2 regions of the Citrobacter pasteurii genome follow, and region 1 is predicted to be linked to the other one. Evidence: predicted binding sites of a transcription regulator. Region 1 holds the regulator's gene; the other holds the start of a gene.

Region 1 (16,038 bases):
CGGTAACGTGACGCGTGAAGCGGGCCCGGTAAAAGGCGGCACAACAGTGATCGCGTTCGTTGAAGATCCGGACGGTTACAAAATTGAGCTGATCGAAGAGAAAGACGCCGGCCGCGGCCTGGGCGACTAACCTCCCCTCGGGCGCAGATCGTCTGTGCCCGTAGTTTTATACTCATCATTTTGCCATAATACGCGCTGCAATTTTCCCGTATTAAGAGACCCAGATGTCCGATAACGCTCAACTTTCCGGTCTGTGTGACCGTTTTCGTGGTTTTTATCCTGTCGTCATTGATGTCGAAACAGCAGGATTTAACGCCAAAACCGATGCGCTGCTTGAAATTGCCGCCATCACACTGAAAATGGATGAACAAGGCTGGCTGATGCCGGACATGACGTTACATTTCCACGTAGAGCCGTTTGAAGGGGCGAATTTACAGCCGGAAGCCCTCGCCTTTAACGGTATTGACCCTAACAATCCGCTACGTGGTGCGGTCAGCGAATATGACGCACTGCACGCCATCTTCAAAATGGTGCGCAAAGGGATTAAAGACAGCGGCTGCAATCGGGCGATCATGGTGGCGCATAACGCTACTTTCGACCACAGTTTTATGATGGCCGCAGCAGAGCGCGCCTCACTGAAACGTAATCCGTTTCACCCCTTCGTCACCTTTGATACGGCGGCATTAAGCGGCCTGTCGTTGGGGCAAACAGTACTGTCAAAAGCCTGTCTGGCAGCAGGAATGGAATTTGACGGGAATCAGGCGCACTCGGCGCTGTATGATACCGAACGGACGGCCGTACTGTTTTGCGAAATTGTTAACCGCTGGAAACGCCTCGGCGGCTGGCCTCTGCCAGTGCCCGAAGAGGCGTAACGGCGGCATAAAAAAAGCGACCATCACAGGTCGCTTTTTTATTTCCGCTAAAATTACTCAGCGTCCGGCTCTTCGGTTTTGTATTTCGCCGCAGTTTCTTTAATCAACTGCTGCAACTCACCGCGCTGGTACATTTCAATTAAAATGTCACAGCCGCCTACCAGTTCACCATCAACCCACAGCTGTGGGAAAGTCGGCCAGTTGGCATATTTCGGCAGCTCGGCGCGAATATCCGGGTTCTGCAGAATATCAACATAAGCAAAACGTTCACCACAGGCGGACAACGCCTGCACTGCCTGAGCAGAGAAACCGCAGCTTGGCAGTTTTGGGGAACCTTTCATGTACAGGAGAATCGGGTTTTCAGCGATCTGGCGCTGGATTTTTTCGATAGTGGTGCTCATTATCTTGCTTCCTTAAACTTCTTTTACGGCAGTAGTCTGCATTGTAGCGGGTCAGGCAGGTAACGGAAAATAACATTTTCATTACGCGATATTATTTTATCGCCTGTCGTTAAAAGTTGCATTCACAATCTCATTTATCCGCATGAAGCCTGTGGATTTGATTATCTGTTCACCAATTACGCCCTGAATTGCTGTTTTTTTTTGCGGTCGGTTACGAAACGCAGTTTTAAACGAAAAAAGCTATTAACTTTCCCTCTTTCTATAGATTAGAATCGTCAAGTTTTGAAAATCACACGCAGGCACGATAGACCTGCCTTACCAGAGGACTGCTCAGTGGCGCGGATAAACCGAATCTCGATCACGCTCTGTGCTTTACTTTTTACCACACTGCCTTTTACGCCTATGGCTCATGCTTCCAAGCAGGCCAGGGCGACACCTACCGCTTCCCACACCGTCAAGACGGTAGATAAAAAGAAAAGCGCAACAGCCAGCCAAAAAGCAACAAAAACCAACAAGAAAACGGCGACAAAAAACACCAGTAAAACCAGTACGAAAACAGCTTCCTCCTCAAAAAAACGCACAGCGACTCCGGCAAAATCGACGAAAACAGCAAACCGTCGCAGTAAAACAGCGGCAATGCACCCTCCCGCCGTCATCTGGACTGAAAAATGTACCCCGCGCAAAGGTCATAAGCCACGTTGTGTAAAAGTGAAGACGACTGCGCCAACAGCCGTTGCTGATGTACATAAAGTGAAAGTACAGAAAGCGACCAAAACCGCCATGTCTACCCTGATGAACCAAATCGGCAAACCTTACCGTTGGGGGGGCACCTCACCCAGAACCGGTTTTGATTGCAGCGGGCTGGTTTATTACGCATACAAAGATCTGGTGAAATTCCGCATTCCGCGTACCGCTAATGAAATGTATCACCTGCGCGACGCTGCGCCGATTGAACGTGGTGAACTGAAAAACGGTGATCTGGTCTTCTTCCGCACGCAAGGTCGCGGTACCGCCGACCACGTTGGCGTCTATGTCGGCAATGGTAAATTTATCCAGTCTCCACGCAGCGGTCAGGAAATTCAAATAACCTCTCTGAGCGAAGATTACTGGCAACGCCACTACGTGGGCGCTCGCCGTGTGATGACGCCGAAAACAATTCGCTAAAAACTTACCCTACAGAATATGCTGTAGGGTAAGTTCTTCTTTTGCATAACCTTTCAATTTGCTACCCTATCCTTACTCACAATGAGGCTATTGTGTGTACTCAATATAAATAATAAGGAGAGAAGCAATGTCGTTCGAATTACCTGCATTACCGTATGCCAAAGATGCTCTGGCACCGCACATTTCTGCCGAAACGCTGGAATACCACTATGGCAAACACCATCAAACCTATGTGACTAATCTGAATAACCTGATTAAAGGCACCGCGTTTGAAGGTAAATCACTGGAAGAGATCGTACGTAGCTCTGAAGGTGGTGTATTCAATAACGCTGCACAGGTATGGAACCACACGTTCTACTGGAACTGCCTGGCACCAAACGCAGGTGGCGAGCCGACCGGTAAACTGGCCGAAGCGATTACCGCCTCCTTTGGCAGCTTTGCAGACTTCAAAGCTCAATTCACCGATGCCGCTATCAAGAATTTCGGTTCTGGCTGGACCTGGCTGGTAAAAGGAACGGATGGCAAACTGGCTATCGTGTCCACCTCCAACGCAGGTACACCGCTGACGACTGACGCGACGCCGCTGATGACCGTTGACGTGTGGGAACATGCTTACTACATCGATTATCGTAATGCCCGTCCTGGCTACCTGGAACACTTCTGGGCACTGGTGAACTGGGAATTTGTTGCGAAAAACTTCGCAGCATAAAATGACAGCGCAGAAGGGATTCCCTTCTGCGTTTTTGTTTTTAATTCGTTGCGTTGCAGACTTCTTCCGCTTGTTTCCTTGCCGAGACAAAGACCAGCAGTAGCGCAAGCCCTGCCACCATCGCCCCCATTACCGGTACGAAACTGTAGCCCAACCCTCCGGAAATTACCGCCCCACCAGCCGCCGCTCCCAGGGCATTCCCCAGATTAAACGCGCCAATATTAACTGACGATGACAATCCAGGTGCCTCGCTGGCAACGCGCATCACACGCATCTGCAGCGGCGGAACCACCGCAAACGTTGCTGCGCCCCACACCACCATACTCACGGCCGCACCCAGCTCATTACGAGCAAGGAAAGGTATCGCCAGCATAATCATCATCAGCAACAGTAAAAAGCCTTTCAGTGTACCGTTAACCGAACGGTCAGCCAGTTTACCGCCCAGATAGTTACCGATAGAGAACCCAACGCCAATCAGCACCAGCATACCGGTGACAAACGCCGGCGTAGCATGAGTAATGCTATGCAGCACGGGTGAGATGTAGGTATAAAGCGTAAACATCGCACCGGCCCCCAGAACGGTCGTCAGTAAAGCTGACACCACTTGTGGACGCATTAACACCGCCAGTTCTTTGCGCACATCAGGGCGCTCACCAGCCCCGCCTTGCGGTAACGAGAAGAACAGGCTGACCATCGCGATAACACCCAGTCCCGCCGTCGCCATAAAGGACATTCGCCAGCCGATGGTTTCCCCAAGCCAGGTTGCCGCGGGAACACCGCCAATATTCGCGATAGTTAACCCCATAAACATCGTCGCAACGGCGCTGGCCTGTTTATGTTTGGGGACAACGCTTGCCGCCACAACCGAACCGAGGCCAAAAAATGCCCCGTGGTTAAGACTGGTCAAAATGCGCGACAGCATCAGCGTCGTGTAATCCGGAGATATCGCCGAAAGCACATTACCCAACGTAAAAATGGCCATCAGGAAGATAAGCGCATTGCGACGCGCACGATGGGACAGAAGTAATGTCATCAGCGGTGCGCCAACCATCACGCCTACCGCATACGCGCTGATTAACATCCCTGCTGCCGGAATTGAAACATCCACGCCTTTGGCAATGACGGGTAACAATCCCATGGGAGAAAATTCGGTGGTGCCAATGCCAAACGCTCCGATCGCCAGCGCCAGTAAAGGATAATTTATTTTCATCTATCGACTCCGTAACGTCGAGCCTTGGCACGACACATCATAAGAGTCAAAAGCATGACATTGATCGCAAAATTAATAAAGTTAACAAAACTGCAAAAGACTTTTGCTTATTTGCAAAAAATAGGACGAAAAAGGTAAGCAGAAAGGATGAGGGAGAGCGAACTCCCTCGGGGGAAATCAGTGCAGTGCTGCAGTCAGGCCACCCGCGACAATCAGGCCCAGAACAATTATGGTCGTCACTAACGAAAATTTCAGATCGGTGCTCATCAAGTTTTCTCCTTTTTATTCCCACACAAAAAGTGATATTGCGCATTTTTACACACTTGAAAGCAAAAATCTCTCACGATTTATATTGATAACTGCTTTTAACTCTTCCCCTTTTCGTTAAGATCAGACAAAATTCCACGCTTACTTGATTAGCGTACCGGCCATTGACCCCTTCCTGACGTTCCGTGTCGTTTTCCCGGCGTGCCGCAACCCTGACGTTGCGTTGAGGGTGTGTGAAGGCAAACGTTTACCTGGAGTATTCTCAGGAGCTTAGGATATGGTCTGGAGTGAGATGTAATGGCAACTATTAAAGATGTAGCGAAGCGAGCAAACGTTTCCACTACAACCGTATCACACGTAATTAACAAAACGCGCTTTGTCGCGGAAGAAACGCGCAACGCTGTCTGGGCAGCGATTAAAGAACTGCACTATTCTCCGAGCGCAGTAGCGCGTAGCCTGAAGGTGAATCACACCAAATCGATCGGTTTGTTGGCAACCAGCAGCGAAGCGGCCTATTTCGCTGAAATTATTGAGGCAGTTGAAAAAAATTGTTTCCAGAAAGGCTACACGCTGATTCTGGGCAACGCCTGGAACAGTCTCGAAAAACAGCAGGCTTATCTGTCGATGATGGCGCAAAAGCGCGTTGATGGCCTGTTGGTAATGTGTTCAGAGTATCCGGAATCACTGCTTTCCATGCTCGAAGAGTATCGCCATATCCCGATGGTGGTCATGGACTGGGGCGAGGCCAAAGCCGACTTTACCGATACCGTCATTGATAACGCCTTCGAAGGCGGTTACATGGCGGGCCGGTATCTGATTGAACGCGGTCATCGTGAGATCGGCGTGATCCCGGGACCTATGGAGCGTAATACCGGCGCAGGCCGCCTGGCTGGCTTCATGAAAGCGATGGAAGAAGCGCTGATTAAAGTCCCCGAAAACTGGATTGTGCAGGGTGATTTCGAACCTGAATCCGGCTACCGCGCTATGCAGCAAATCATCTCCCAGTCGCATCGCCCAACCGCCGTATTCTGTGGTGGCGATATTATGGCGATGGGTGCGCTGTGTGCTGCAGACGAGATGGGGCTGCGCGTACCGCAGGATATCTCAGTTATCGGTTACGATAACGTGCGCAACGCCCGTTACTTCACCCCTGCGCTGACAACCATCCATCAGCCAAAAGATTCACTGGGTGAAACGGCCTTCAACATGCTGTTAGACCGAATCGTGAATAAACGTGAAGAGTCGCAGTCTATCGAGGTGCACCCACGCCTGATAGAGCGTCGTTCCGTTGCCGACGGTCCATTCCGCGATTATCGTCGTTAAGACTGTTGTGTGGGAGCCTCATCCGGCTCCCGCAGCCACTCTTTATTCAGCGTCTCACTATCCCCCAGGTAGTCCAGTAACCAGCTCAGTGCAGGCGACGTATCATTCTGCTGCCAGGTCAGGCAACAAGCGGCATCCGGGAACGGATTTTCCAGCTGTAACGCCACCCATTTACCGCCATCGATCCACGGTTTTGCAAAATGCGTCGGCACCATCCCGACACAGAGTCCGGCTGACAAGCAGGTAGCCGAGGATTCCCAGTCAGGCACAACGACGCGTTTTTGGTTGTCCAGCAGCCATGTAATACGTTTCGGCAGTGTGCGGGACGTATCTTCGCGTACCAGCGATGGCCAGTTGCGCAACGTATCGTCACTGAGCGGTCCTGGCATTGCCGCCAACGGATGATGACTGGCCACCACGCAACTCCAGCTCAGCATTCCCATATCCCGGAACGTATAGCGCCCCCCTACCGGAATGGCCTGCGTTGCTCCGATAGCTAACTCCACGCGACCATACGAAAGCGCGTCCCAGACGCCATTAAACACCTCCTGAAAGACCAGAAGTTCTACATCATCGAAATGGCGGTAGAAATCCACAATCATCTGTCGGGTCCGTTCTGGACGCACAATATTATCTACCGCAATCGCCAGTTGTCCTCGCCAGCCATTGGCGATTTGTTGACATTGCTGACGGGTGATCTGCATTTTTTTGATAACAGACCGGCCTTCTTTTAAAAACCACGCGCCAGCAGGCGTTAATTCCACGTCCCGATGACGACGTTCAAAAAGAGGCACAGCCAGCCATTCTTCCAGTTGACGCACAGTGTAGCTTACCGCCGAAGGTACGCGGTGCAACTCCTGAGCTGCGGAACTAAAGCTACCGTTGCGCGCCACCGCATCAACCACCTCAAGTGAATATTCCGACCACATATTCTGCCTGCAAAAAATTTGAAATCAGTAAACAAATATTAGCGTTTCACAGCAAGAATTTCACTCACTACACTCAGCGGCATTGTTCTACTGCTTAAAAAAGAGAAATGATGATGCAACCTGGGAAAGGGTTTTTAGTCTGGCTGGCGGGTCTTAGCGTGCTCGGCTTTCTGGCAACAGATATGTATCTGCCCGCCTTCGCCGCAATTCAGTCCGATTTACAGACACCCGCCTCTGCCGTGAGTGCCAGCCTTAGTTTGTTCTTAGCGGGATTTGCCGTCGCACAACTTTTGTGGGGGCCACTCTCCGACCACTATGGTCGCAAACCGATTTTGCTGCTGGGTTTATCTATCTTTGCTCTGGGTAGTCTGGGCATGCTGTGGGTTGAAAACGCCACAGGCCTGCTGGTACTACGCTTTGTCCAGGCCGTTGGGGTTTGTGCGGCATCGGTTATCTGGCAGGCGCTGGTCACCGATTATTATCCGTCACAAAAAGTAAACCGTATCTTTGCCACCATTATGCCGCTGGTTGGATTGTCTCCTGCACTTGCACCGTTATTAGGCAGTTGGATCCTGGTACATTTTTCCTGGCAGGCCATTTTTGCCACCCTTTTTGCGATTACCCTGATCCTGATGCTGCCGGCTCTGCGCTTAAAACCAACGACTAAAGCGCGCGACGACAGCCAGGATAAACTGACATTCGCCACCCTGCTGCGCTCGAAAATCTATCGTGGGAACGTATTGATTTATGCCGCCTGTTCCGCGAGCTTCTTCGCATGGCTGACGGGCTCCCCGTTCATCCTCAGCGAAATGGGCTACAGCCCGGCAGTGATTGGTCTGAGCTATGTTCCGCAAACTATTGCATTTTTGATCGGGGGTTACGGCTGCCGCGCGGCACTGCAAAAATGGCAGGGTCGCCAGCTGCTGCCATGGTTACTTATCCTGTATGCCATTAGCGTCGTAGCGACCTGGGCGACCGGCTTTATTCACCATGTTGCTCTGGCTGAAATCCTGATCCCATTCTGCGTGATGGCGATTGCCAACGGGGCAATCTACCCTATCGTTGTCGCTCAGGCATTACGGCCGTTCCCGCAGGCGACAGGACGCGCAGCCGCATTGCAGAATACGCTGCAACTGGGGTTATGCTTCCTGGCAAGCCTTGTAGTTTCCTGGCTGATCGCCACCCCGCTGCTCACCACCACCAGCGTGATGCTGACTACGGTGCTACTGGCGGCCGTAGGGTACAAAATGCAGTCACAGGCTGAGAACACATCCTTGCCGGATGAGAGCGCGCAAATTGCACACGGCGAGTCACATTAATCATTGCTGTGGGCACTTAGTTAGTCCGCTAACAATTATCGGTTGAATAGCCAAAAATTCAGGCCTATACTAATTTTTGGTTGTTAATAAAACGATAAGATTTATAGAGTAACGGGAACAAGCAGGTTCCCGTTTTTCCATGGATGGCCTTTTCGGCAAGGGTTTCTCCCTTCCTCTGTTCTACGTCGGATTATAGATTCGCGGATTAAATCCGTGAGATTTCTCACAAAGCCCAAAAAAGCGTCTACGCTGTTTTAAGGTTCTGATCACCGACCAGTGATGGAGAAGCTATGAGTTCATCATGTATAGAAGACGTCAGCGTACCGGATGATGACTGGTACCGAATCACCAATGAGTTATTGAGCCGTGCAGGCATTACCATTAATGGCCCGGCACCGGCAGATATTCGCGTTAAAAACCCCGACTTTTTCAGACGCGTGTTACAGGAAGGATCGTTGGGTTTAGGTGAAAGTTATATGGACGGCTGGTGGGAATGCGATCGGCTGGATATGTTTTTTAACAAAGTCCTGCGTGCAGGTCTTGAAAGCCAACTCCCCCGCCACTTCAGAGATACGCTACGTATCGCAACGGCCCGTCTGTTTAATTTACAAACCAAAAAACGTGCCTGGGTCGTTGGCAAGGAACACTACGATCTTGGCAACGATCTCTTTACCCGCATGCTTGATCCCTACATGCAATATTCCTGCGCCTACTGGAAAGATGCCGATACCCTGGAATCTGCCCAGCAGGCGAAGTTAAAAATGATTGCCGAGAAATTGCAATTGAAACCAGGTATGCGCGTACTCGATATTGGCTGCGGCTGGGGAGGCTTGTCCCAGTTCATGGCGTCACAATACGGGGTGAGCGTGACTGGCGTGACTATCTCGGCAGAACAGCAAAAAATGGCGCAGACGCGCTGTGAAGGGCTGGATGTCACGATTTTGCTGCAGGACTACCGTGACCTCAATGACCGGTTTGACCGTATCGTTTCCGTCGGTATGTTTGAGCATGTGGGACCGAAAAATTACAACACCTATTTTGACGTTGTTGACCGTAATTTAAAGCAAGACGGTCTTTTTTTGCTACATACCATCGGCTCTAAAAAAACCGACAATAATGTTGATCCGTGGATCAATAAATACATCTTCCCGAACGGCTGTTTACCGTCAGTTCGTCAGATTGCCAACGCCAGCGAGCCACATTTCGTGATGGAAGACTGGCATAACTTTGGTGCGGATTACGATACCACCCTGATGGCCTGGCATGAGCGTTTCATGACCACCTGGCCAGAAATTGCCGACAACTATAGTGAACGCTTTAAACGGATGTTCAGTTATTACCTGAATGCCTGTGCTGGCGCATTTCGCGCGCGCGACATCCAGCTGTGGCAGGTTGTGTTCTCTCGTGGCGTTGAACACGGGCTCCGTGTTCCCCGTTAGACAGCATCGCCCCCGAACTACCGGGGGCTTTTTATTCCGATTTAAATGCCCGCTTCGCCAGTAACATTACTCATAGCGCTTTCACGTGCGGCCAATACACGTTCAACCGTATCAACAACGGCCTGTGTTTGCGGGTCGATTTCGATATTGACTCGCGCCCCCAGTTTTTTCTTGCCAAGCGTCGTACGTTCCAGGGTTTCCGGGATCAAATGCACGCAAAAGCGTGTCGGTGTGACTTCGCCTACCGTCAGGCTAATACCGTCAATACCGATAAAGCCTTTGTACAGGATATATTTCATCAGCGACGGATCCTGAACTTTAAACCATAACTGACGATTATTTTCAGAGGTCAGGATTTTGGATACTTCAGCGGTAGTCATAATATGGCCTGACATCAGATGTCCGCCGATCTCATCGCTGAATTTTGCCGCACGTTCAACGTTGACCAGCTCCCCGACTTTCAGGTCACCCAAATTGGTGATTCGCAGCGTCTCTTTCATCAGATCGAAGCTTATCTGGTTACCGTTAATTTCGGTCACCGTCAGACAACAGCCGTTGTGTGCCACCGATGCGCCGGTCTCCAGCCCATCCAACATGTATTCAGGTAACTCCACTACATGCGTGCGAAAATTTGGTTTTTCATCAATCGACACCAGTTTCGCGGTGCCCTGCACAATACCCGTAAACATACCTGTAACTCCTGAACTCAATTAAGACATCTCTGCTGTGCACAATAGCAGGTGGAAAATCAGGTTGCCAGCAATGCGCCACTCCCGCCTATTTTTTCACTGGAGAAATACAGATTCCTCGCTACAATAGACTGAAATTTCCCCTGCATTTTCTCCTTGCTGCCATATAAGGCGGCTTTTTTAGTCTCTCAAATAACAACAATATAGTGGTGTACACGTGCAAAAGTATGTAAGTGAAGCGCGTCAGTTATTAGCTCTGGCAATTCCGGTGATTCTTGCGCAAATCGCTCAAACCGCAATGGGATTCGTCGATACCGTGATGGCCGGCGGATATAGCGCGACGGACATGGCAGCCGTTGCGATTGGTACGTCCATCTGGCTACCCGCAATTCTGTTTGGTCACGGGCTGTTGCTGGCGCTGACGCCAGTAATTGCGCAACTTAACGGTTCCGGGCGCCGCGATCGCATTGCTCACCAAATACGTCAGGGTTTCTGGCTGGCGGGGATCGTATCCGTTCTGATTATGATTGTGCTTTGGAATGCGGGATACATTATCCGCTCTATGCATAACATTGATCCTGCACTGGCCGACAAAGCCGTTGGCTATCTGCGCGCGCTGCTATGGGGTGCGCCCGGATATTTGTTCTTCCAGGTTGCCCGTAACCAGTGCGAAGGCCTGGCCAAGACCAAACCGGCAATGGTAATGGGTTTTCTCGGCCTGCTGGTGAACATTCCGGTTAACTATGTTTTCATCTATGGCCATTTGGGCATGCCAGAACTGGGCGGTGTAGGCTGCGGTGTGGCAACGGCAGCGGTGTATTGGGTGATGTTTGCCGCCATGCTTTCTTACGTAAAACGCGCCCGATCAATGCGTGATATCCGTAATGAGCGTGGCTTCCAGAAACCTGACATCGCGGTGATGAAACGCCTGGTACAGCTGGGTTTGCCCATTGCGCTGGCATTATTTTTTGAAGTCACGCTGTTTGCCGTGGTGGCGCTGTTGGTCTCCCCGCTGGGGATTGTCGACGTGGCCGGACACCAGATCGCGCTGAACTTCAGCTCATTAATGTTTGTCTTGCCGATGTCTTTAGCGGCTGCCGTCACCATTCGTGTGGGATACCGCCTGGGTCAGGGATCAACGTTGGATGCTCAGACCGCTGCCAGAACTGGCTTAGGTGTCGGCGTATGTATGGCGATGATGACCGCCATTTTCACCGTCACATTGCGCGAGCACATCGCCCTGCTCTACAACAATAATCCTGAAGTTGTCACACTGGCTGCACAACTGATGTTACTGGCTGCCGTGTACCAGATTTCGGACTCAATTCAGGTTATTGGCAGCGGGATCCTGCGTGGTTATAAAGATACGCGTTCCATTTTCTTTATCACCTTCACAGCGTACTGGGTGCTGGGGTTGCCAAGTGGATATATTCTTGCGCTCACCGATCTGGTCGTCGACCGCATGGGGCCAGCGGGCTTCTGGATGGGCTTTATTATTGGCCTGACCTCTGCCGCGGTGCTGATGATGCTGCGGATGCGTTTTCTGCAACGCCAGCCGTCAGCCGTCATTCTGCAACGTGCAGCACGATAACACCGTAATAGCCGCCGAGTTAAAATGGGCTGGCATGGCAGACGTTGATTTGTTCTTTGCTGATGGGATGTACCAGCCGCAGTTCGCTGGCGTGTAACATCAGCCGTGACGTCTGCTCCGTGCCTGGCCACTCGCGTCCACCATAAAGATCACAGCCCCAGATCGGATGACCCAAATGCTGACAGTGAAGACGTAGCTGATGGGTTCGTCCGGTCTCCGGCATCAGTTGCACCCGCGTCAGGGGCAGTGACCTTCCGTCCTTCAGTAGCTGATTGAAGCGCTCAATCACCCGAAAACGGGAACGCGCAGGTTTACCGCTATTGGCACTAATCGACATCAACGGAAACAGTGCTGGATCTTTGACAATGGCAGCATCAATCACACCGTCATCCTGTTTCAGGTGTCCACATAACAATGCGCTGTACACCTTAGTCACCGAGCGCTGGCTGAACTGCTGACAGAGCGCAGCATTGATTGCTTTATTGCGTGCAACGACCATCAGACCCGAAGTACCAAAATCAAGCCGATGCGCCAGCGTACAGCCCGGGTATGTCTGTACCAGACGATAGTGCACCGAATCAAGATTTTGCGGATTTTTCCCCGACAGACTCAGCAACCCACTGGGTTTATTGATAAGCAGCAGATGTTCATCCTGGTAAAGGATTTCTATTTCGTCATGGCACGGCGGAGCAACAAAGGTATCGAGAATCGTAGACATCAGACAACCAGACTAAAAAGTGGGGGTGGATCATAACGAATTTTCAACTGGCTGGCGAATCAACTCGCTGCATGATGGACGATAATTAACCCAATACAGTGGTATTCGAAATTGTCTGCTTTCGATGAGATAATGTTGAACATATGATAAATGCCATGCTATTTTTTTGCAGAACCGCTATTAAATACCCGATATGAATTGTGAGACTCAGGTCAACGTGTACATTAATACACATATTTCCCATTTGTATATCTTGAACAAATAATTATCATTAACCATCCAGTTTTCTTCGGCCATCGTCATGTCTGCAATAAAACAGCTAGTATTGGGGCTTATATGCTTATTCGGCATTACTTCACCCTGCGCACTCTACACTGAAGGTTTTAATGGCTCGACTGTGTTATCTGTCATTATCATTAACATCAGCATGCCGTATTTTAAATATAAATAAGAAACTCATTACTTCAAAGATAGGGCATTCTGGCAAGCATTCCTATAGCGTTATGCAGCAGCCGTTTTTGTACTATACATACTGGCATTGGATCTTTCCAACACGGGGCAATTTTTTGTTCTGAGTTCACTGTTTGATCATCAAGGCGGCGTTAAGCCGGAATCAACATCCACAGTTGGTAATTCTGCTGAACAGTTCTATAGTCGAGACTGTTTCTCAGTTACAGGATTCACTAATGCGATTTAACGGACTGACCAAAGGTTTCTTCATTTTCATTCTTGCCCTCGTGACCTGGGCGTTTTTCGACGTGTTGTCCCCCTACTTCTCCGCAATCTTGTGGGCCGCAATTCTGACGACTATCTTTAATCCGGTAAAAAACAAACTGCGCAGTGCGCTTGGCGAACGTAACGGTCTGGCATCGTTAATCACTATAGGTATTATCTGTTTGATTGTCTTTATTCCTCTGATGGTGATCCTGTCGTCGTTGGCAATCGAACTGAATGTGGTTTACACCAAGTTGCAGCAAAACGATACGCAGTTTCCGGAAGTGGTCAGTTCTATTCTTTCGTATCTTCCTGACTGGGCCAGAGGGTTCCTCGCAGAACACAATCTGGATAATGTCGCGCAGATCCAGAAAAAACTCTCCGACATTGCGCTCCAGGGCGGACAGTACCTCGCAGGCAGTGCTTTCCTGATTGGTAAAGGAACCTTCGGTTTCGCCATCAGCTTTGGCATCATGCTGTACCTGCTGTTTTTCCTGTTGAAGGATGGACCGTATCTGGTGCGTCAGATTCTGGACTCCTTACCGCTGTCTGATTTTGCCAAGCAGCACTTGTTTGCCAAATTCGTGGGTGTCACGCGGGCGACTGTCAAAGGCACGGCGGTTGTCGCTGTTGTACAGGGCACGCTGGGCGGCATTGCTTTCGCCATTGTCGACATCGACGGTAGCATCTTGTGGGGCGCGCTAATGGCATTCCTCTCGCTGGTGCCTGCAGTTGGCTCGGCGATAGTCTGGGTCCCTGCGGCTATTTTCCTCTTTGCCACCCACCAACTGTGGCAAGGACTGTTTATTGTCGGATTCTTCGTCATTATTGTCGGACTGGTGGACAATATTCTGCGTCCGCTACTGGTAGGAAAAGACACCAAAATGCCGGACTACCTGATATTGATTACCACCCTCGGCGGGATGGAGATTTACGGTATCAACGGCTTTGTGATTGGCCCACTGATCGCTGCACTGTTTTTGGCGAGCTGGAATCTGTTCTCCGGACGTGACCATGAGGGCAACGTAGAAGGTATCGATGAAGCCTTCATGGAAGAAGGAAAAAACCCTCCAGATTTATGATGGCATGACGATAACAAAGGGCGGCCGCGGGTCGCCTTTTGTTTTCACGCAAAATCATACGTTTCCTATAATTTCAATCATGCTTATTCATTAATCGTCGCAGAAGGAACGAAAAAGTGCGAATAGCCACAATCACCAACTGGGCTTACAGTGCGACGGTATGCCTGACCATTGCCTCCGGCGTTGTTATGCTGATGGCATCCGGAGCAGACAATACTGAACGTCAGGTGGTAGAGCAGCGATATAAATTTGATCAGCTAACCGAAGAGGTGGAGCTCGATGCCTGGTCACTGTCCGATTTAGCTCGCGAGTACGTGATCGCCAAAGATCCAGATGCACTGAATGCCTATCGCCAGAAGGCGTCGTCGCTAAAAGCGGTTGAGCAGCGGTTAACAAAATTAAAGGACTTCGGCGCAACAGGTGAAGAGCTGGCGCTGCTGCATGAAGGATTACAAATTGTCGATGCGCTGCAGGAAGAGCAAGCAACCGCGCTCGCCAGTATGGCCCGCGGAGAAACGTCACAGGCAATCACCCTGCTCTACGGCAAAGCCTACGAACAGGAACTGGAACGGGCGCAGGTGCGGATAGATCATTTCCGGCAGTTGCTCGATAACCGTGTACGTAACAGCATTGACGATGCCACCAGGACCTCCCGCATACTGCGTACGCTCTCCGAAGTTATGGTCGGTTTAACCGCACTGCTGTTTTTGTTTGTCCTCGGCTTTATTTTGAAACGCCGCGTATTGCGTCCGGTTGTGCGTCTGAGCGACGTGGTTCATCGTCTCGCATCGCAGGATTATGCCGTAGAAACGCCTAACTTTAATCAGATTGATGAGATTGGCGATATGGCGCAAGCCATTCGTATTTTTCGTGAGAACGGCCTGGCGCGGCAGCGGCTGGAGAAAGAGCGGGATGCCGACTGGGCAATCCGTGAACTGTTGGCGCGTATGACCCAGCGTTTACAGGGCTGCGAAAACTTTGCCGATGTAATCAATGTTGCGCAGCTTTTTGCCCCGAACATTGCCCCTGGCGTTGCCGGACGGCTCTACATTCTTGATCGGGAAGCCTGGCACATGCGCTGTGCCGCCGAGTGGCTTTCGCCGCAAGGCAAAACTGACCCTTTCCATCCGGATGACTGCTGGGCAGTGCGCCGTGGGCAAAGTCATCCTCCCGTGCAAGGTGAGCCGGATATCGCCTGCTACCACCTGCCTGAGTCGTGTCAGGATCATACCCTGTGCGTACCGTTGATCGCCCAGGGGGAAGCCATCGGCCTGCTCTCATTCCAGAATCTCAGCGACAATTCTGCCCCTTCCCGTGCTTATCTGGAGCTGATGGCCGAGGCACTTGGACTGGCATTAGCTAACCAACGTCTGCGCGATGCACTACTGGAAAAAGCGCTTTATGATCCACTGACAGGTCTGCGCAATCGCCATCACCTTGAAGACACTCTGCGCACCCAGATGAGTCAGGCTGTCCACAACCAGGAACCGATCAGTTGCCTGATGATCGATATCGATCACTTCAAAAGCATCAACGACCGTTTTGGTCATGAGGCAGGTGATGGGGTGATAAAAAGTATCGCAGCAATTATTCAGCGCGTTGTTCACGACC
Region 2 (16,038 bases), 1.2 Mb from region 1:
ACGGCGCTAACGACCGGAATGGCACTGTTAAATATTGCCCGCGCCACGCGTTCGTCGTTAAAGCTCCATAAATCCTCCAGCGATCCACCACCACGCCCGACGATTAAAACATCGCACTCCTGACGTGCGTTAGCCAGTTCAATGGCATGAACAATCTGCCCCGGCGCATCATCACCCTGCACGGCGGTTGGGTAAATTATCACGGGCAGGGAAGGGTCACGACGTTTCAGAACATGGAGGATATCGTGCAGCGCAGCCCCGGTTTTCGAGGTGATCACCCCGACGCAATGGGCCGGTGAGGGCAACGGTTGTTTGTATTGCTGATCGAACAAACCTTCAGCCTGTAATTTGGCTTTCAGCTGTTCATATTTTTGCTGCAACAATCCTTCGCCCGCAGGCTGCATGCTCTCGACGATTATCTGGTAGTCGCCGCGCGGCTCGTACAGCGTAATGTTGGCGCGTACCAGCACCTGCTGTCCATGCTGCGGGCGGAAGGTCACCCGGCGGTTACTGTTGCGGAACATCGCGCAACGTACCTGGGCGGTGTCATCTTTAAGCGTGAAATACCAGTGGCCTGAAGAGGGCTGGGTGAAATTCGAAATTTCGCCGCTGATCCACACGTGTCCCATTTCCTGCTCAAGCAGCAGACGAACCGTCTGATTCAGGCGGCTTACGGTAAAAATTGAGGTGGTTTGAGAGGATAACATGTGAGCGGGATCAAATTCTAAATCAGCAGGTTATTCAATCGAAAGTAACATGCTCACAGAGGAGCGCAAGGTTTTTTTGCAAAAAAGTGTGGATGCAATCGGTTACGCTCTGTATAATGCCGCGGCAATATTTAATAACCTCCCAGGTGAGATATTGCCCATGCTACGTATCGCTAAAGAAGCCCTGACGTTTGACGACGTCCTCCTCGTTCCCGCTCATTCTACCGTTCTGCCGAATACTGCTGATCTCAGCACCCAGTTGACGAAAACCATTCGCCTGAACATTCCTATGCTCTCTGCGGCTATGGACACCGTGACGGAAGCTCGCCTGGCAATTGCCCTGGCTCAGGAAGGCGGCATCGGTTTTATCCACAAAAACATGTCCATCGAGCGCCAGGCCGAAGAAGTTAAACGTGTGAAAAAACACGAATCTGGCGTGGTGACCGATCCGCAGACCGTACTGCCCACCACCACGCTGCGTGAAGTGAAAGAACTGACCGAGCGTAATGGCTTTGCAGGCTATCCGGTTGTAACGGAAGACAACGAACTGGTCGGTATCATCACCGGTCGTGACGTACGCTTTGTTACCGACCTCAGCCAACCGGTTAGCGTTTATATGACGCCGAAAGAGCGTCTGGTAACTGTACGCGAAGGCGAAGCGCGTGATGTTGTGTTTGCAAAAATGCACGAAAAACGTGTTGAGAAAGCGCTGGTCGTTGATGACAGCTTCCATCTTCTCGGCATGATCACGGTTAAGGATTTTCAGAAAGCAGAACGTAAACCTAACGCCTGTAAAGACGAGCATGGTCGTCTGCGCGTTGGTGCTGCTGTCGGCGCGGGTGCTGGTAACGAAGAGCGCGTTGACGCGCTGGTTGCCGCGGGCGTTGATGTACTGCTGATTGACTCCTCTCACGGTCACTCTGAAGGCGTATTGCAGCGTATTCGTGAAACTCGCGCTAAATATCCGGATCTGCAGATCATCGGTGGTAACGTCGCAACGGGCGCTGGCGCTCGCGCTCTGGCTGAAGCCGGCTGCAGCGCTGTTAAAGTGGGTATCGGCCCTGGCTCCATCTGTACCACCCGTATCGTTACCGGTGTGGGCGTTCCGCAGATCACCGCTGTTTCTGACGCCGTTGAAGCGCTGGAAGGCACCGGTATTCCGGTTATCGCCGATGGCGGTATTCGTTTCTCTGGCGACATCGCGAAAGCAATCGCTGCCGGTGCTGCTGCAGTCATGGTGGGCTCCATGCTGGCGGGTACCGAAGAATCCCCGGGCGAAATCGAACTGTACCAGGGTCGTTCTTACAAATCATACCGCGGTATGGGCTCTCTGGGTGCGATGTCCAAAGGCTCCTCCGACCGTTACTTCCAGAGCGATAACGCCGCCGACAAACTGGTCCCGGAAGGTATTGAAGGCCGCGTAGCGTATAAAGGCCGCCTGAAAGAGATCATTCACCAGCAGATGGGCGGCCTGCGCTCCTGTATGGGGCTGACCGGCTGTGGTACTATCGACGCGCTGCGTACTCAGGCTGAATTTGTCCGTATCAGCGGTGCGGGTATCCAGGAAAGTCACGTTCACGATGTGACCATCACCAAAGAGTCCCCTAACTACCGCATGGGCTCCTGATAAGTTTCCGCGCCCGGCTCTATGCCGGGCGAATTTGTTTCACTTGCCTCGGAATTAGCGTCAATGACAGACAATATTCATAAACATCGCATTCTCATCCTCGATTTCGGATCGCAGTATACTCAGCTGGTTGCACGTCGCGTACGTGAACTGGGCGTCTACTGTGAACTGTGGGCATGGGATGTTACGGAAGCACAAATTCGCGAATTCAACCCAAGCGGTATCATTCTTTCCGGTGGTCCGGAAAGCACCACTGAAGAAAACAGCCCGCGTGCGCCAGAATACGTTTTCAATGCCGGTGTGCCGGTGTTCGGCGTCTGCTACGGCATGCAGACCATGGCAATGCAGCTCGGTGGCCACGTTGAAGGGTCTAACGAACGTGAATTCGGCTATGCGCAGGTAGAGGTTCAGACTGACAGTGCGCTGGTGCGTGGTATTGAAGACTCCCTGACCGCCGACGGCAAACCGCTGCTGGACGTATGGATGAGCCACGGTGACAAAGTGACCGCCATTCCTGAAGGTTTCGTCACTGTCGCCAGCACCGACAGCTGCCCGTTCGCCATTATGGCGCACGAAGAAAAACGCTTCTACGGCGTACAGTTCCACCCGGAAGTAACCCACACCCGTCAGGGCATGCGTATGCTGGAGCGCTTTGTGCGTGACATCTGCCAGTGTGAAGCGCTGTGGACGCCGGAAAAAATCATCGACGACGCTGTTGCACGTATCCGTGAGCAGGTTGGCGACGATAAAGTGATCCTCGGTCTGTCCGGTGGCGTTGACTCCTCCGTCACCGCGATGCTGTTGCACCGTGCGATCGGCAAAAATCTGACCTGTGTATTCGTTGACAACGGTCTGCTGCGCCTGAATGAAGCTCAGCAGGTGATGGATATGTTTGGTGACCACTTCGGTCTGAATATTGTTCATGTTGAAGGCGAGCAGCGTTTCCTGGATGCGCTGAAAGGCGAGAGCGATCCGGAAGCCAAACGTAAAATCATCGGTCGTGTGTTCGTTGAAGTGTTCGATGAAGAAGCACTGAAACTGGAAGACGTTAAATGGCTGGCGCAGGGCACTATCTATCCGGACGTGATTGAATCCGCGGCTTCCGCCACCGGTAAAGCACACGTTATCAAATCTCACCACAATGTGGGCGGCCTGCCGAAAGAGATGAAGATGGGTCTGGTTGAACCGCTGCGTGAGCTGTTCAAAGACGAAGTGCGTAAGATTGGTCTGGAGCTGGGTCTGCCGTACGACATGCTGTACCGTCACCCGTTCCCGGGGCCGGGTCTGGGCGTGCGCGTACTGGGCGAAGTGAAGAAAGAGTACTGCGATTTGTTGCGTCGTGCAGATGCTATCTTCATCGAAGAACTGCACAAAGCTGACCTGTACAACAAAGTCAGTCAGGCGTTCACCGTGTTCCTGCCGGTACGTTCCGTTGGCGTCATGGGCGATGGCCGTAAATACGACTGGGTTGTTTCCCTGCGTGCAGTTGAGACCATCGACTTTATGACCGCCCACTGGGCGCATCTGCCGTATGACTTCCTGGGCCGCGTCTCTAACCGCATCATCAACGAAGTGAACGGTATTTCCCGCGTGGTGTATGACATCAGCGGTAAGCCGCCAGCTACCATCGAGTGGGAATAATATCTCTCTCCGTTAGTGGTTTTTGAAACGGTAATATGTCAAACCCTCTTTAACAGAGGGTTTTTTATTGCGCTCACACCGAAGAACAGCCTATTAATCAACTAACTGTAGCTGGGGGTGAGATTGGGGGGCTACGTTCTCAACGCGGATATCCATCTGCGGATACGGCAGGGCAATATGGTTGGCGTCCAGGGCTTCTTTAATGTTTTCCAACAGATCGTAATAGGTATTCCAGTATTCGATGTTGGGTACCCATACGCGGACGTAAAAATTCAATGCTGAAGCGCCCAGTTCACCCAGACGAACGGTCACCCCACGTTGCTTATCGATGCGGGTATCTTGCCCGATAATATGGTTAATCACGCGCTTAACGTCAGCTATCCGGCTCTGATAGCCCACGCCAATCACCAGATCGATACGGCGGAAAGGGTGGCGGGAATAGTTAATGATATTGTCAGCGATGATCTTACCGTTTGGAATGACCACTTCTTTGCTGTCGGCGGTGAGCAGGGTGGTGGAGAAAATATGCACCTTTTCCACCGTTCCGGTGACTGCCCCAATTTGTACCACTTCTCCGGCGCGGAATGGGCGCAGGGAGACCAATAGTACGCCAGCGGCAAAGTTGGAGAGTGACCCTTGTAGCGCAAGGCCAATGGCCAACCCAGCAGCGCCAATGACGGCAATAATAGATGATGTTTCAATACCCACGCGCCCTAATGCGGCTACCACGGCAAAGGCGAGGGTAATGTAACGTACCAGCGCAGTGAAAAATTGAATGATGGTTCTGTCGACTTTACGTTTTAACAGTAACTTTTCCAGTCCACGGGAGAGCAGGCGAGCGATAAATTTACCGACAAACAGTAAAATCACGGCGGCAACAATATTCCAGCCGAATTGAATAACCGCGTCGCTATGCCCGGAGATCCATTCAACACCGCTTCGTATTTTCGGAAATAATGAAAAACCACTCATGGTATTACCCTGTAGAATTTAAAATGGTAACAATTCAAATAAATATTTAATTCCATACGTAATGTTAATACTTTCGCCTGTGATATTTTCTGACGATATTAATTGACGTCTATTTGAACACTGTGTGTCTTTTTTATACCCAGTAAATCGAAATGTGAAAATCAGCGCGAATAGTGCGGTGAAGTGGGATTAAAAGATTGTGCATTTGTGCGAAAAACGCAGTCTGTTATCCGATAATTCAGTGCGTGTGGTGGGTAAGACTGCGTAATGTTTCATCACTCAAATCCCTTACCGGATGGTTAAATGTCTGGCACTTAGCCATCCGGTAAGGAATCTTAATGCTGAGATATCACAGGCGCGAGCGATCAGCGCACGTCGGTTTGAGCAGGAGATGCCTGTTGCGGCTGGGTGATCTGCTGAGATTCTTTTTTGTTCTGGTGGTGGTGCCACGCACCAATGGCGGAGTAGACAAAGCGTCCGAAGAAGAAGAGAAAACTGATAAGCAGTACGATCCGGATCATGCGACTATTAAATCGGTGTCGTTTGCGTAGGCTGGTAACCTGGCTCACAAAAGGTTCCTTGTAGTGTACCCAACTGAGGGCGATACTCACATTAAGGCATACTGTGAGGAAATGGTCAATTTTTCATTATGTAAAATTGCTTCAGTTGTTTCATCCTCATATGTTATGAATATTAATATTATTATTTGCATTAATAATGAAATAACGATAAAAAACAATGAAAAGAGTAATAATTGATTAATGAGGGGCTTTTTTTTTGATATATGTCAAACGTCACCTTTTGCTGACAACTAAAATCGATGAGGCATAGTGATGTATTTAACTTTACCGTTTTAGAGTCAGGTGGGATGCCTGTCTGAATACCCCCTGCAGGATGTGCGGGATTCTACTGAGCATCTATGAAACTCAATAAAAATTATATTGGTATGAGAGATAGATGGTGGGCGTTACCTCTCATCTTACCATCTTTGCTGTTGCCTATATTGAGCGCTGCCAATACCTATGCCCATATTAGTACTGGGACCGTAATTCTTTTCTACATGCCTTTGGCGTTGATGATTAGCCTGATGCTATTTTTTAGCTGGGCGGCATTGCCGGGAATTATCATTTCCATTATCTGCTACAAATATCCACAGGTTGGGTTATTTGAAACGCTGTCAATTATTACGCACTTTATTGTTACGATAGTGCTGAGTTGGGGAGGGTATAAAGTATTTGCTCCCCGGCGGAACAACGTATCTCACGGTGACTCTCGCCTGATGTTTCAGCGCATGTTTTGGCAGGTCTTCTGTCCGGCAACCCTGTTTCTGATACTCTTCCAGTTTGCCGCGTTTGTCGGCGTCTATGAGAGCAAATCCGTTATGGTGGGGGTTATGCCCTTTAATACTGGCACGTTGATCAACTATCAGGCCATGCTGACCGGGAATCTGGTTGGGGTTCCACTGTGTTACTTCATTATTCGAACGATTCGTAATCCGTTGCATATCAGAGGCTATTTTTCTCAATTAAAGCAACAGTTTGACGCCAAAGTTACCAAAATAGAGTTTGCGGTCTGGCTGATTGTTTTGACCACAATAATGACATTGTTGTGTCTACCACTAGATGAGCACAGCTCAATATTTAGCACAAATTATACCTTGTCGTTATTGCTCCCTGCCATGTTATGGGGAGCAATGCGATACGGTTTTAGATTTATTTCGCTGATATGGTCTGTCGTACTGATTATCGCAATCCATTATTATCAGCGCTATATGCCCTGGTATTCGAGTTATGACACACAGCTTGCCATTACCTCGTCGAGTTACCTGGTTTTTTCCTTCATCGTGAACTTCATTGCCGTACTGGCAACGCGCCAACGCTTTGTTACCCGGCGCAACCATCGCCTGGCATACTTTGATCCGATGGTGCATCTGCCGAATTTGCGCGCATTGAACCGGGATTTGAAAAAAACGCCATGGTCAGTGCTCTGCTTTTTGCGTGTTCCGGGCATGGGACTACTGGTAAAAAATTACGGCATTATGCTGCGTATCCAGTACAAGCAAAAACTCTCACAGTGGATAACGCCACTGTTGGAACAGGATGAGCATGTCTATCAGTTATCGGGTAATGACTTAGTTTTGCGTTTTAACACCGAGTCGCATCAGGAGCGCATTGAAGCCCTGGACAGGCATATCAAACAGTTCCGTTTTATTTGGGATGGCATGCCTTTACAGCCGCAGGTGGGGATCAGTTTTTGCTATGTCCGTTCTCCTGTTAACCATATCTATCTGTTACTGGGGGAGTTAAGCACCATTGCCGAGCTTTCTCTGGCGACTAATGCGCCAGAGAACTTGCAGCGCCGAGGCGTAATGCACTTGCAGCGGGATCTGAAAGATAAAGTGGCGATGATGAATCGTCTACAGCAGGCGCTGGAGCACAATCGCTTTTTCCTGATGGCGCAGCCGATTTCTGGCGTACGCGGCGACGTTTATCATGAAATCCTGCTGCGCCTTGCAGGAGATGACGGTGAAACCATCCCTCCTGATTGCTTCTTGCCGATCGCGCATGAGTTTGGCTTGTCGTCCAGCATCGATATGTGGGTGATTGAAAACACGCTGAAGTTTATGGCGCAGAATCGGGAAAAAATGCCTGCCCGTCGGTTTGCCATTAACTTATCACCTACGTCGATATGTCGCGCCCGACTTCCACATGATATCAATCAGTTACTGGTTAAGTACAAGGTTGAAGCGTGGCAGTTGATTTTTGAAGTTACGGAAAGCAACGCCTTAACCAATGCGGAACAGGCACAGGCAACGTTACTGCAACTGCAATCTATGGGCTGTCAGATTGCGATTGATGATTTTGGCACCGGATACGCCAGCTATGCGCGACTGAAGAATGTGAGTGCCGATATCCTGAAAATTGACGGCAGCTTTATTCGCAATATCGTTTCGAACAGCCTCGACTATCAAATTGTGGCCTCTATTTGCCACCTGGCGAGGATGAAAAGAATGCAGGTGGTTGCGGAGTATGTCGAAACTGAAGAAATACGCAGTGCGGTGATTTCGCTGGGAATTGATTACCTGCAAGGATATTTGATTGGTAAACCCCTGCCATTGCATGAAACGCTGGAAGAACAGGTGCCAGCTGAACTGGCACCTGCTGAGAGTTTATGCGGCGATATCGGGTGAGCTTTCTTCTTCAATTTTGAGACGCCAGCCGGTTACGCCCTCCCAGTATTGCTGCTCTTTTTCCAGATCGAGCAGCACCAGCGCATTTTGGCTAAACCAGTCATGCGGGAAGCGTAAGGTCCAGTGGTTGTCATCAGTTATCAGAGTCAGGGTTGGTGGCGTGGTGGTCGCCTGGCGCTGATTATTCAGCAGTACGCCCAGGCGCAATAGCTGAATTAACGGCAGAAACTGTTTTTTCTTGAACAACGTAAAGCGAGGCAGGTCATCCAGTTTCACCGCTTTGCGATGATAACGAACTAATGTTGCCATCATCAGTTGTTGTTCCTGATTAAACCCCGGTAAATCGCTGTTTTGTAAGATATAAGCAGAGTGGCGATGTAAGCCGCTGTGGTTGATGTTCAGCCCAACCTCATGCAGCATCGCTGCCCAGCGCAGTAATGCTTCCAGTTGAGGATTGGCCAGTTTGGGCTGTTGCGTATGCCACTGGTCGTACATTTGCATCGTTGTTTCCAGCACGCGCCGGGCCTGTTCACTGTCAATGTTGTACTGGTTCGCCAGACTGCTGGCGGTACGGCTGCGAACGTCCTGGTGGCGAAAACGTCCTTCCATCTCGTACAGTACGCCTTCGCGTAGTGCGCCATCAGAAAGGCGAAGTTCGCGGATCGCCAGCGCGTCAAACACGCCGCACAGAATCGCGAGCCCGGGAACAAATACCGCTTTTCGCTCTTCTGACAGCCCCGGCAGGCTGAGCGCATCAAATGAGGCATGCTTCAGCACTTCAGATGTCAGTTTGTCCAGGCGTTCAGGGGTGATAAAACCGTCTTTTTCACCCATCTCCAGCAGCACTTCGTGTGCCGCTTTAATCGTGCCTGACGCGCCCATTGCGACATTCCAGCCCTGAATGCGAAACTGCCACGTTAAGGTTTCGAGCTTTTGCGCTGCCGCCATGCGGGCACGCTGAAAGTTTTCCCGGCTGATGACACCGCCCGGGAAATACATCTGGGCAAAACTGACGCAGCCCATACGGCGGCTTTCGACCAGCTTGGGTTCGAAATCTTCGCCGATCACCAGTTCTGTTGAACCGCCGCCGATATCGATAACCAGCTTGCGGCCTTTTTCCGGCTGAGTGTGTTCCACGCCCATAAAAATCAGTCGGGCTTCTTCGTTACCGGAGATAATCTCAATCGGGTAGGGAATGACTTTTTCCGCTCGCTTGAGAAAATCGGTCGCATTCAGCGCCTGACGCAAAGTATGGGTTCCCACGATGCATACGCTTGACGGGGGAAAGCCCTGCAGACGTTCGGCGAACAGGGACAGGCAGCTTAATCCGCGCTCCATTGCCTCTTCGCTCAGCTTGTTATCTTCGCCGAGGCCATCCGCCAGATGAACGCGTTGTTTCAGTCGTCCGATAATCTGCATTGCGCCATCAACCACGCGGGCAATGACCATATGGAAACTGTTTGAACCAAGGTCGACCGCAGCAAATTCCTGCGGTCGTGGAGTCTTGTCGTGTATTGGCATAGCGTTAGTCAGGTTGCTCGAGTGATTTGATGTAGTCGTAAATCGCCAATTGTGACTGAACTTTGCGGCGGTTTCCGCGCGGTACGTAGCGATTACTGAGTTCTTTATCGATGAAGCGAGCCTTCACCGTGTCGCTGAACAGGATATCGATAATATCCAGCACGCGCTGTTTGAGGCGAGGGTCAAGCAGCGGGGTGGCGACTTCGATGCGATAGTCGATATTGCGGGTCATCCAGTCTGCGGAGGAGAGGTATACCTGCTTATCGCCACCGTTTTCGAAAATATAAACCCGGTCGTGTTCAAGGTAGCGGTCGACAATGCTTATCACGCGAATGTTGTCGCTGATACCTTCCAGATTTGGGATCAGAGAACACATACCGCGAATCAACAAATTAACCGGTACGCCTGAGCTTGAGGCCGCATAGAGACGATCAACCAGGCCCTTATCGACCAGGTTGTTCAGTTTTAGCGTGATACCGGAAGGCTGCCCTTGCTGCGCATTGGCGATCTCTTTGTCGATCATCGCGTACAGCAGACGGCGTGAGTTCTGCGGAGAAACCAGCAGATAATCGAACGTCACCGGACGATACGGGTTTTCGATGAAGTTAAACACCCGACGAACCTCGTTGGTGATACGCGAATCAGCGGTCAGCAAAGAGTAGTCGGTGTACAGGCGCGCTGTTTTTTCGTTGAAGTTGCCCGTCCCGATATGCGCATAGCGCACGACTTCATCACCTTCTTTACGCGAGATAAGGAACAGTTTGGCGTGAATTTTCAGGCCCGGCGCGGAGAAGATGACGTGAACGCCCGCTTCAGTCAAACGCTTGGCCCAGTGAATGTTGGCTTCTTCATCAAAGCGCGCCTGCAATTCCACCACTACGGTGACTTTTTTACCGTTATGCGCGGCATGGATCATTGCGTCGATGATGCGCGAGTCTTTTGCCACACGGTAGATGTTGATCTTTATCGCCAGCACGCTCGGGTCGAAAGAAGCCTGACGCAACAGTTCAAGAACGTGCTCAAAGGTGTGATACGGGTAATACAGCAGTACATCGCGCTCGCGGATTGCATCAAAGCCGTTACGGAACTTCTCTTTATCGAACCAGATATGGCGCAGACGCGGCAGGGGTTTGTTCACCAGGTTAGCTTTGCCAACGTTGGGAAAGTTAATAAAGTCTTTGAAGTTATGATAACGCCCGCCGGGCACAATCGAATCGTAGCGAGAAATTGTCAGTTTTTCACGCAGTACCTCAACCAGCGCATTGGGCATGTCGCGCTGATAGACGAAGCGTACAGGCTCTGCGGTCAGACGCTGTTTCAGGCTGGATGACATCAGCTCCATCAGGCTCGATTCCATCTCGTGCACCAAATCGTATTCGGCGTCACGGGTCATTTTCATCGAATAGGCGTTCAGCGCATCGTAATCAAAGAACCCTTTGAAAATGTCGTCAAGGCAGTAACGTAAGATGTTGTCCAGCAGGATCATCGGTTTGCGACGCCGCGGGGTTTCCGGCGGCAGGTTCACAAAACGGGGAACCTTATCAGAAGGGATTTCCAGCAGCGCGTAGCGGATTGTATCGCCGCGGATAATTTCCACCGCCAGATAGGTGTAGTCGTCTTTCAGGAACTGAACTAAATCCGTCTCGCGGTTAATCAGGATCGGCGTAATGTGCTGGCGAAGATATTGCTTGAAGTAATGGCGTAACCAGCTCTGTTGATTGGCCGATAGCTGACGTTCGTTGATGAGGAAAATCTGGTTGCGCGCCATCTCCAGCAGCAACTCGTTGTACAGGCCGTCAAATTCCTGATCGGCTTTTAATACGCGAGCCTGGATTTTGCCTAAAAGGTGGCGGGAGTGAGAGTTTGAACCCTGTTCTTCGCTAATAATGATTCGGCGCTTCAGTTCGGCAAAGCGAACCTTGTAAAATTCGTCGAGGTTGTTGGAATAGATGCCTAAGAAACGCATCCGTTCGATCAACGGGTTTGATTTATCAGCAGCTTCCTGGAGTACGCGTTCGTTGAACGCTAACCAACTGAGTTCTTTCTCGATGTATAGCTTTTCCTGACCCATTACCACTTTTACTCCGTTTCATTCACGGGACACTACCGATTTATTATGGCGAGCATTGCTCTCAGATGTCCAACTGTGCCAGAAAAATATGACAATAAACCGTCTGATAGCAAAGAGAAAGGGGGAGCGTAGATGAATACCGGAGATGTTAACCGGAAAAGGTATTTATGCCTGTAGACCGGAGGGTGAGATCCGGTTTACAGGTCGGATTTTATTATTCGTCGGCGGCGTAGCCTTGTGGCGGCAGACGAACGCCGTCCAGCCATGCTGCGTTATCACGCATCTTCAGGCGACCATCGGTAAACCAGCTTACCACCAGCGGGTAAATGGTATGTTCCTGGGCCTGAACCCGTGCCGTGACATCATCTTCGCTGTCGCCTTCAAATACCGGAACCTTAGCCTGGAGAATAACCGGCCCACCGTCCAGTTCATCGGTGACGAAGTGGACGGAGGTTCCATGTTCTTCATCGCCATTTTCCAGCACCTGGCGGTGCGTATGCAGGCCTGGATACTTCGGCAATAAAGACGGGTGGATATTCAGCAATCGCTCAGAATAGTGCGCGACAAACGCCGGGCTGAGGATGCGCATATAACCGGCCAGCACCACGACATCAGGTGAATAAGCGTCAATTTCCTGAATCAGCTGGCGGTCGAAGGCTTCGCGACTGGCAAACTGGGCGGCTTCCAGCGAGTGCGCCGGAATATTCGCTTCGCGTGCACGCTCAAGGCCGAACGCATCGGCCTTGTTACTGAATACTGCACGTAGGGTGCCATTGATTTTTTTCTGTTCGCAGGCGTCGATCATCGCCTGCAAATTGCTTCCGTTGCCGGAAATGAGCACCACAATGTTTTTCATTCAATGACCACACGCTGTTCGGAATCAGAAGCTTTGATGATACCGATTTTCCATGCGTTTTCACCTTTCTTATTGAGCAAAGCCAGGGCTTTGTCCACTTCCGGAGCTGGCAGGGCAATAACCATGCCTACGCCGCAGTTAAAGGTGCGATACATTTCATGCTGGCTGACGTTACCCGCCGTTTGTAGCCAGTTGAAGACGGCTGGCCACTGCCATGAAGATTCGTCGATCACGGCCTGCGTGTTGTCCGGCAGAACGCGTGGAATATTTTCCCAGAAGCCGCCGCCGGTCAGATGGGCAATGGCATGCACATCAACCTTCTCGATCAGTTCCAGAATGGATTTTACGTAAATGCGGGTCGGAGCCAGCAAGTGATCGGCCAGCGATTTGCCTGCAAGCTCGGTGGTTTCCGGGTCACAACCGCTGACTTCAACAATTTTACGCACCAGAGAGTAGCCGTTGGAGTGCGGACCGCTGGAGCCGAGCGCAATCAGTACGTCGCCGTCAGCCACTTTAGAACCGTCGATAATCTCTGATTTTTCGACGACGCCGACGCAGAAACCTGCCACGTCGTAATCTTCGCCATGGTACATCCCCGGCATTTCAGCTGTTTCCCCACCGACCAGCGCACAGCCAGACTGCAGGCAGCCTTCGGCAATCCCGTTAATGACGCTGGCTGCGGTGTCCACATCCAGTTTGCCGGTTGCATAGTAGTCGAGGAAGAACAGCGGCTCAGCGCCCTGAACCACGAGGTCGTTGACGCACATTGCGACGAGGTCAATGCCGATAGTGTCGTGGCGTTTCAGATCCATCGCCAGACGCAGTTTTGTGCCAACGCCATCAGTGCCGGAAACCAGTACCGGTTCACGATATTTTTGCGGCAATGCGCACAGCGCACCGAAGCCACCCAGACCACCCATAACTTCCGGACGACGCGTTTTCTTTACTACGCCTTTGATTCGATCAACCAGAGCATTACCTGCATCAATATCAACACCGGCATCTTTGTAGCTAAGAGAGGTTTTATCGGTCACTGCCTGCTTCCCCACATGTTTACTTGCAGTAAAAGTTAAATTCGGCGCAATTCTAACAGGGAAAGCAAACGTTTGCGAGCCTGCTCTGCATCAAGTTTTATCTGCTGATTTTTTCAGCATTTTACAATCATTTATCTATTTGTTTGAACTGCGCCACGAAAATGAAACCGGGTACAGTCTTGTGCTTGAAACCTGCCAGCCGAATGCACAGTATCGTACTGAAACCGGTTTCTGTTTTCTGTTACGAACCTCACTGAGAGTGTTTTGCGCAGACTCATCACGATAGGGGAAGGGGATGTCAGGATTTAAAGCAGATTTCATGTGGGGTGGAGCTGTCGCCGCTCATCAACTGGAAGGTGGCTGGCGGGAGGGCGGTAAAGGTATTAGCGTTGCCGATGTCATGACGGCGGGGGCACACGGCGTAGCGCGTGAAATTACTGACGGTGTGATTGCCGGTAAAAACTATCCTAACCACGATGCCATCGATTTTTATCATCGCTATAAAGACGACATCAAGCTGTTTGCTGAAATGGGGTTTAAATGTTTTCGCACTTCCATTGCCTGGACGCGGATTTTCCCTTTAGGCGACGACGCGCAACCTAATGAAGCTGGCCTGCAGTTCTATGATGATCTGTTCGACGAATGCCTGAAATATGGCATTGAGCCGGTGATTACGTTGTCGCACTTCGAGATGCCCTACCATCTGGTGACGGAATATGGCGGCTGGCGCAACCGTAAGCTGATCGACTTTTTTGTCCGTTTTGCCCGGGTGGTTTTCACTCGTTATCAGCACAAAGTGAAGTACTGGATGACGTTTAATGAGATTAACAATCAGGCAAATTATCACGAAGACTTCGCGCCCTTTACTAACTCTGGTCTGAAATACCTGCCCGGTGAAGATCGCGAACCGGTCATGTACCAGGCGGCGCACTATGAGCTGGTAGCCAGCGCGCTGGCAGTAAAGGCCGCACGCGAGATTAACCCGACGCTGCAAATTGGCTGCATGATTGCGATGTGCCCAATTTATCCGCTGACCTGTGCGCCGAACGACATGATGATGGCGATGAACGCCATGCATCGCCGCTACTGGTTCACTGACGTACACGTGCGCGGCAAATACCCGCAGCATCTTCTCAATTACTTTGCCCGTCGTGGCTTTGAACTGGATATCACCGAGGAAGACCGTCAGGCGCTGACCGAGGGCTGCGTTGATTACATCGGCTTTAGCTATTATATGTCTTTCGCGACCCAGGCAACGGCGGACAACCCACAGCTGGATTACGACGAGTCGAAAAGTCTGGTTTCTAACCCGTACGTGCAGAAATCGGACTGGGGCTGGCAGATTGATCCCGTCGGTCTGCGCTATTCGCTGAACTGGTTCTGGGACCATTATCAGTTGCCGCTGTTTATTGTAGAAAACGGCTTTGGTGCGATTGACGTGCAGCAGGCCGACGGCTCGGTGGATGATTCCTATCGTATTGACTATATGGCCGCGCATATCCGCGAAATGAAAAAAGCGGTGGTGGAAGATGGCGTGGATCTGATGGGCTATACCCCGTGGGGCTGTATTGATTTAGTCTCGGCCGGGACGGGGGAGATGAAAAAACGCTACGGCTTTATCTATGTTGATAAAAATAATGACGGGAGTGGGACATTAGCACGCTCGCCGAAGAAATCTTTTTCCTGGTATCGAAACGTCATCCAAACTAATGCTGAAAACCTATAAAATTCATAGCATTGATAACAAGCCCCGCACTTATAGCGGGGCTTGTTTTATACTCATCATCCGGACGCAAACGATTTTGGTTGATCCATATCAAGCGTATCCAGTGTTGCGCCAGAGACGAAAAGCGGTATAATCCGGCGATTTTTTTGTGGTTGCCACTCGTCTGAGGAAAGGAGAAGAGTATGAAGATCGTGGAAGTCAAACACCCACTCGTCAAACACAAGCTGGGACTGATGCGTGAAAACGACATCAGCACTAAACGCTTTCGTGAACTCGCCTCGGAAGTTGGCAGTCTGCTGACTTATGAAGCAACCGCTGGTCTGGAAACCGAAAAGGTGACCATCGAAGGCTGGAACGGTCCGGTTGAAGTTGACCAAATCAAAGGCAAAAAAATCACCGTTGTGCCAATCCTGCGTGCGGGCCTGGGCATGATGGAAGGCGTACTGGAAAACGTTCCGAGCGCGCGTATCAGTGTGGTGGGTATGTACCGCAATGAAGAGACGCTGGAGCCGGTTCCGTACTTCCAGAAGCTGGTCTCTAACATTGATGAGCGTATGGCGCTGATCGTTGACCCGATGCTGGCAACCGGCGGTTCCGTTATCGCTACCATCGACCTGCTGAAAAAAGCAGGCTGCAGCAGCATTAAAGTACTGGTACTGGTTGCCGCGCCGGAAGGTATCGCGGCGCTGGAAA

The links. The regulator PurR, encoded in region 1, represses purine synthesis genes. The targets are predictions, from matches to a motif close to CANGCAAACGTTTGCNTG.
Region 2: purM (phosphoribosylformylglycinamidine cyclo-ligase) is a predicted target of PurR. The motif match lies at 13,681-13,698, and genes of this name have one in related genera.

Annotation. Positions count from the first base shown of each region.
Region 1 covers NZ_CP077262.1:2,923,348-2,939,385, forward strand. The annotation lists gene gloA (lactoylglutathione lyase) at 1-130, shown strand, start outside; gene rnt (ribonuclease T) at 225-872, shown strand; gene grxD (monothiol glutaredoxin 4) at 926-1,273, opposite strand; gene I6L54_RS14285 (C40 family peptidase) at 1,607-2,437, shown strand; gene sodB (superoxide dismutase [Fe]) at 2,565-3,146, shown strand; gene I6L54_RS14295 (MFS transporter) at 3,187-4,356, opposite strand; gene cydH (cytochrome bd-I accessory subunit CydH) at 4,534-4,623, opposite strand; gene purR (HTH-type transcriptional repressor PurR) at 4,921-5,946, shown strand; gene punR (DNA-binding transcriptional activator PunR) at 5,943-6,875, opposite strand; gene punC (purine nucleoside transporter PunC) at 6,989-8,194, shown strand; gene cfa (cyclopropane fatty acyl phospholipid synthase) at 8,485-9,633, shown strand; gene I6L54_RS14325 (riboflavin synthase) at 9,675-10,322, opposite strand; gene mdtK (multidrug efflux MATE transporter MdtK) at 10,540-11,913, shown strand; gene I6L54_RS14335 (RluA family pseudouridine synthase) at 11,933-12,631, opposite strand; gene I6L54_RS14340 (AI-2E family transporter) at 13,318-14,427, shown strand; gene I6L54_RS14345 (diguanylate cyclase) at 14,544-16,038, shown strand, end outside.
Region 2 covers NZ_CP077262.1:1,680,196-1,696,233, forward strand. The annotation lists gene xseA (exodeoxyribonuclease VII large subunit) at 1-707, opposite strand, end outside; gene guaB (IMP dehydrogenase) at 868-2,334, shown strand; gene guaA (glutamine-hydrolyzing GMP synthase) at 2,398-3,975, shown strand; gene mscS (small-conductance mechanosensitive channel MscS) at 4,069-4,947, opposite strand; gene I6L54_RS08150 (YfgG family protein) at 5,313-5,516, opposite strand; gene I6L54_RS08155 (sensor domain-containing phosphodiesterase) at 5,867-8,137, shown strand; gene ppx (exopolyphosphatase) at 8,117-9,658, opposite strand; gene ppk1 (polyphosphate kinase 1) at 9,663-11,729, opposite strand; gene purN (phosphoribosylglycinamide formyltransferase) at 11,944-12,585, opposite strand; gene purM (phosphoribosylformylglycinamidine cyclo-ligase) at 12,582-13,619, opposite strand; gene I6L54_RS08180 (6-phospho-beta-glucosidase) at 13,915-15,345, shown strand; gene upp (uracil phosphoribosyltransferase) at 15,528-16,038, shown strand, end outside.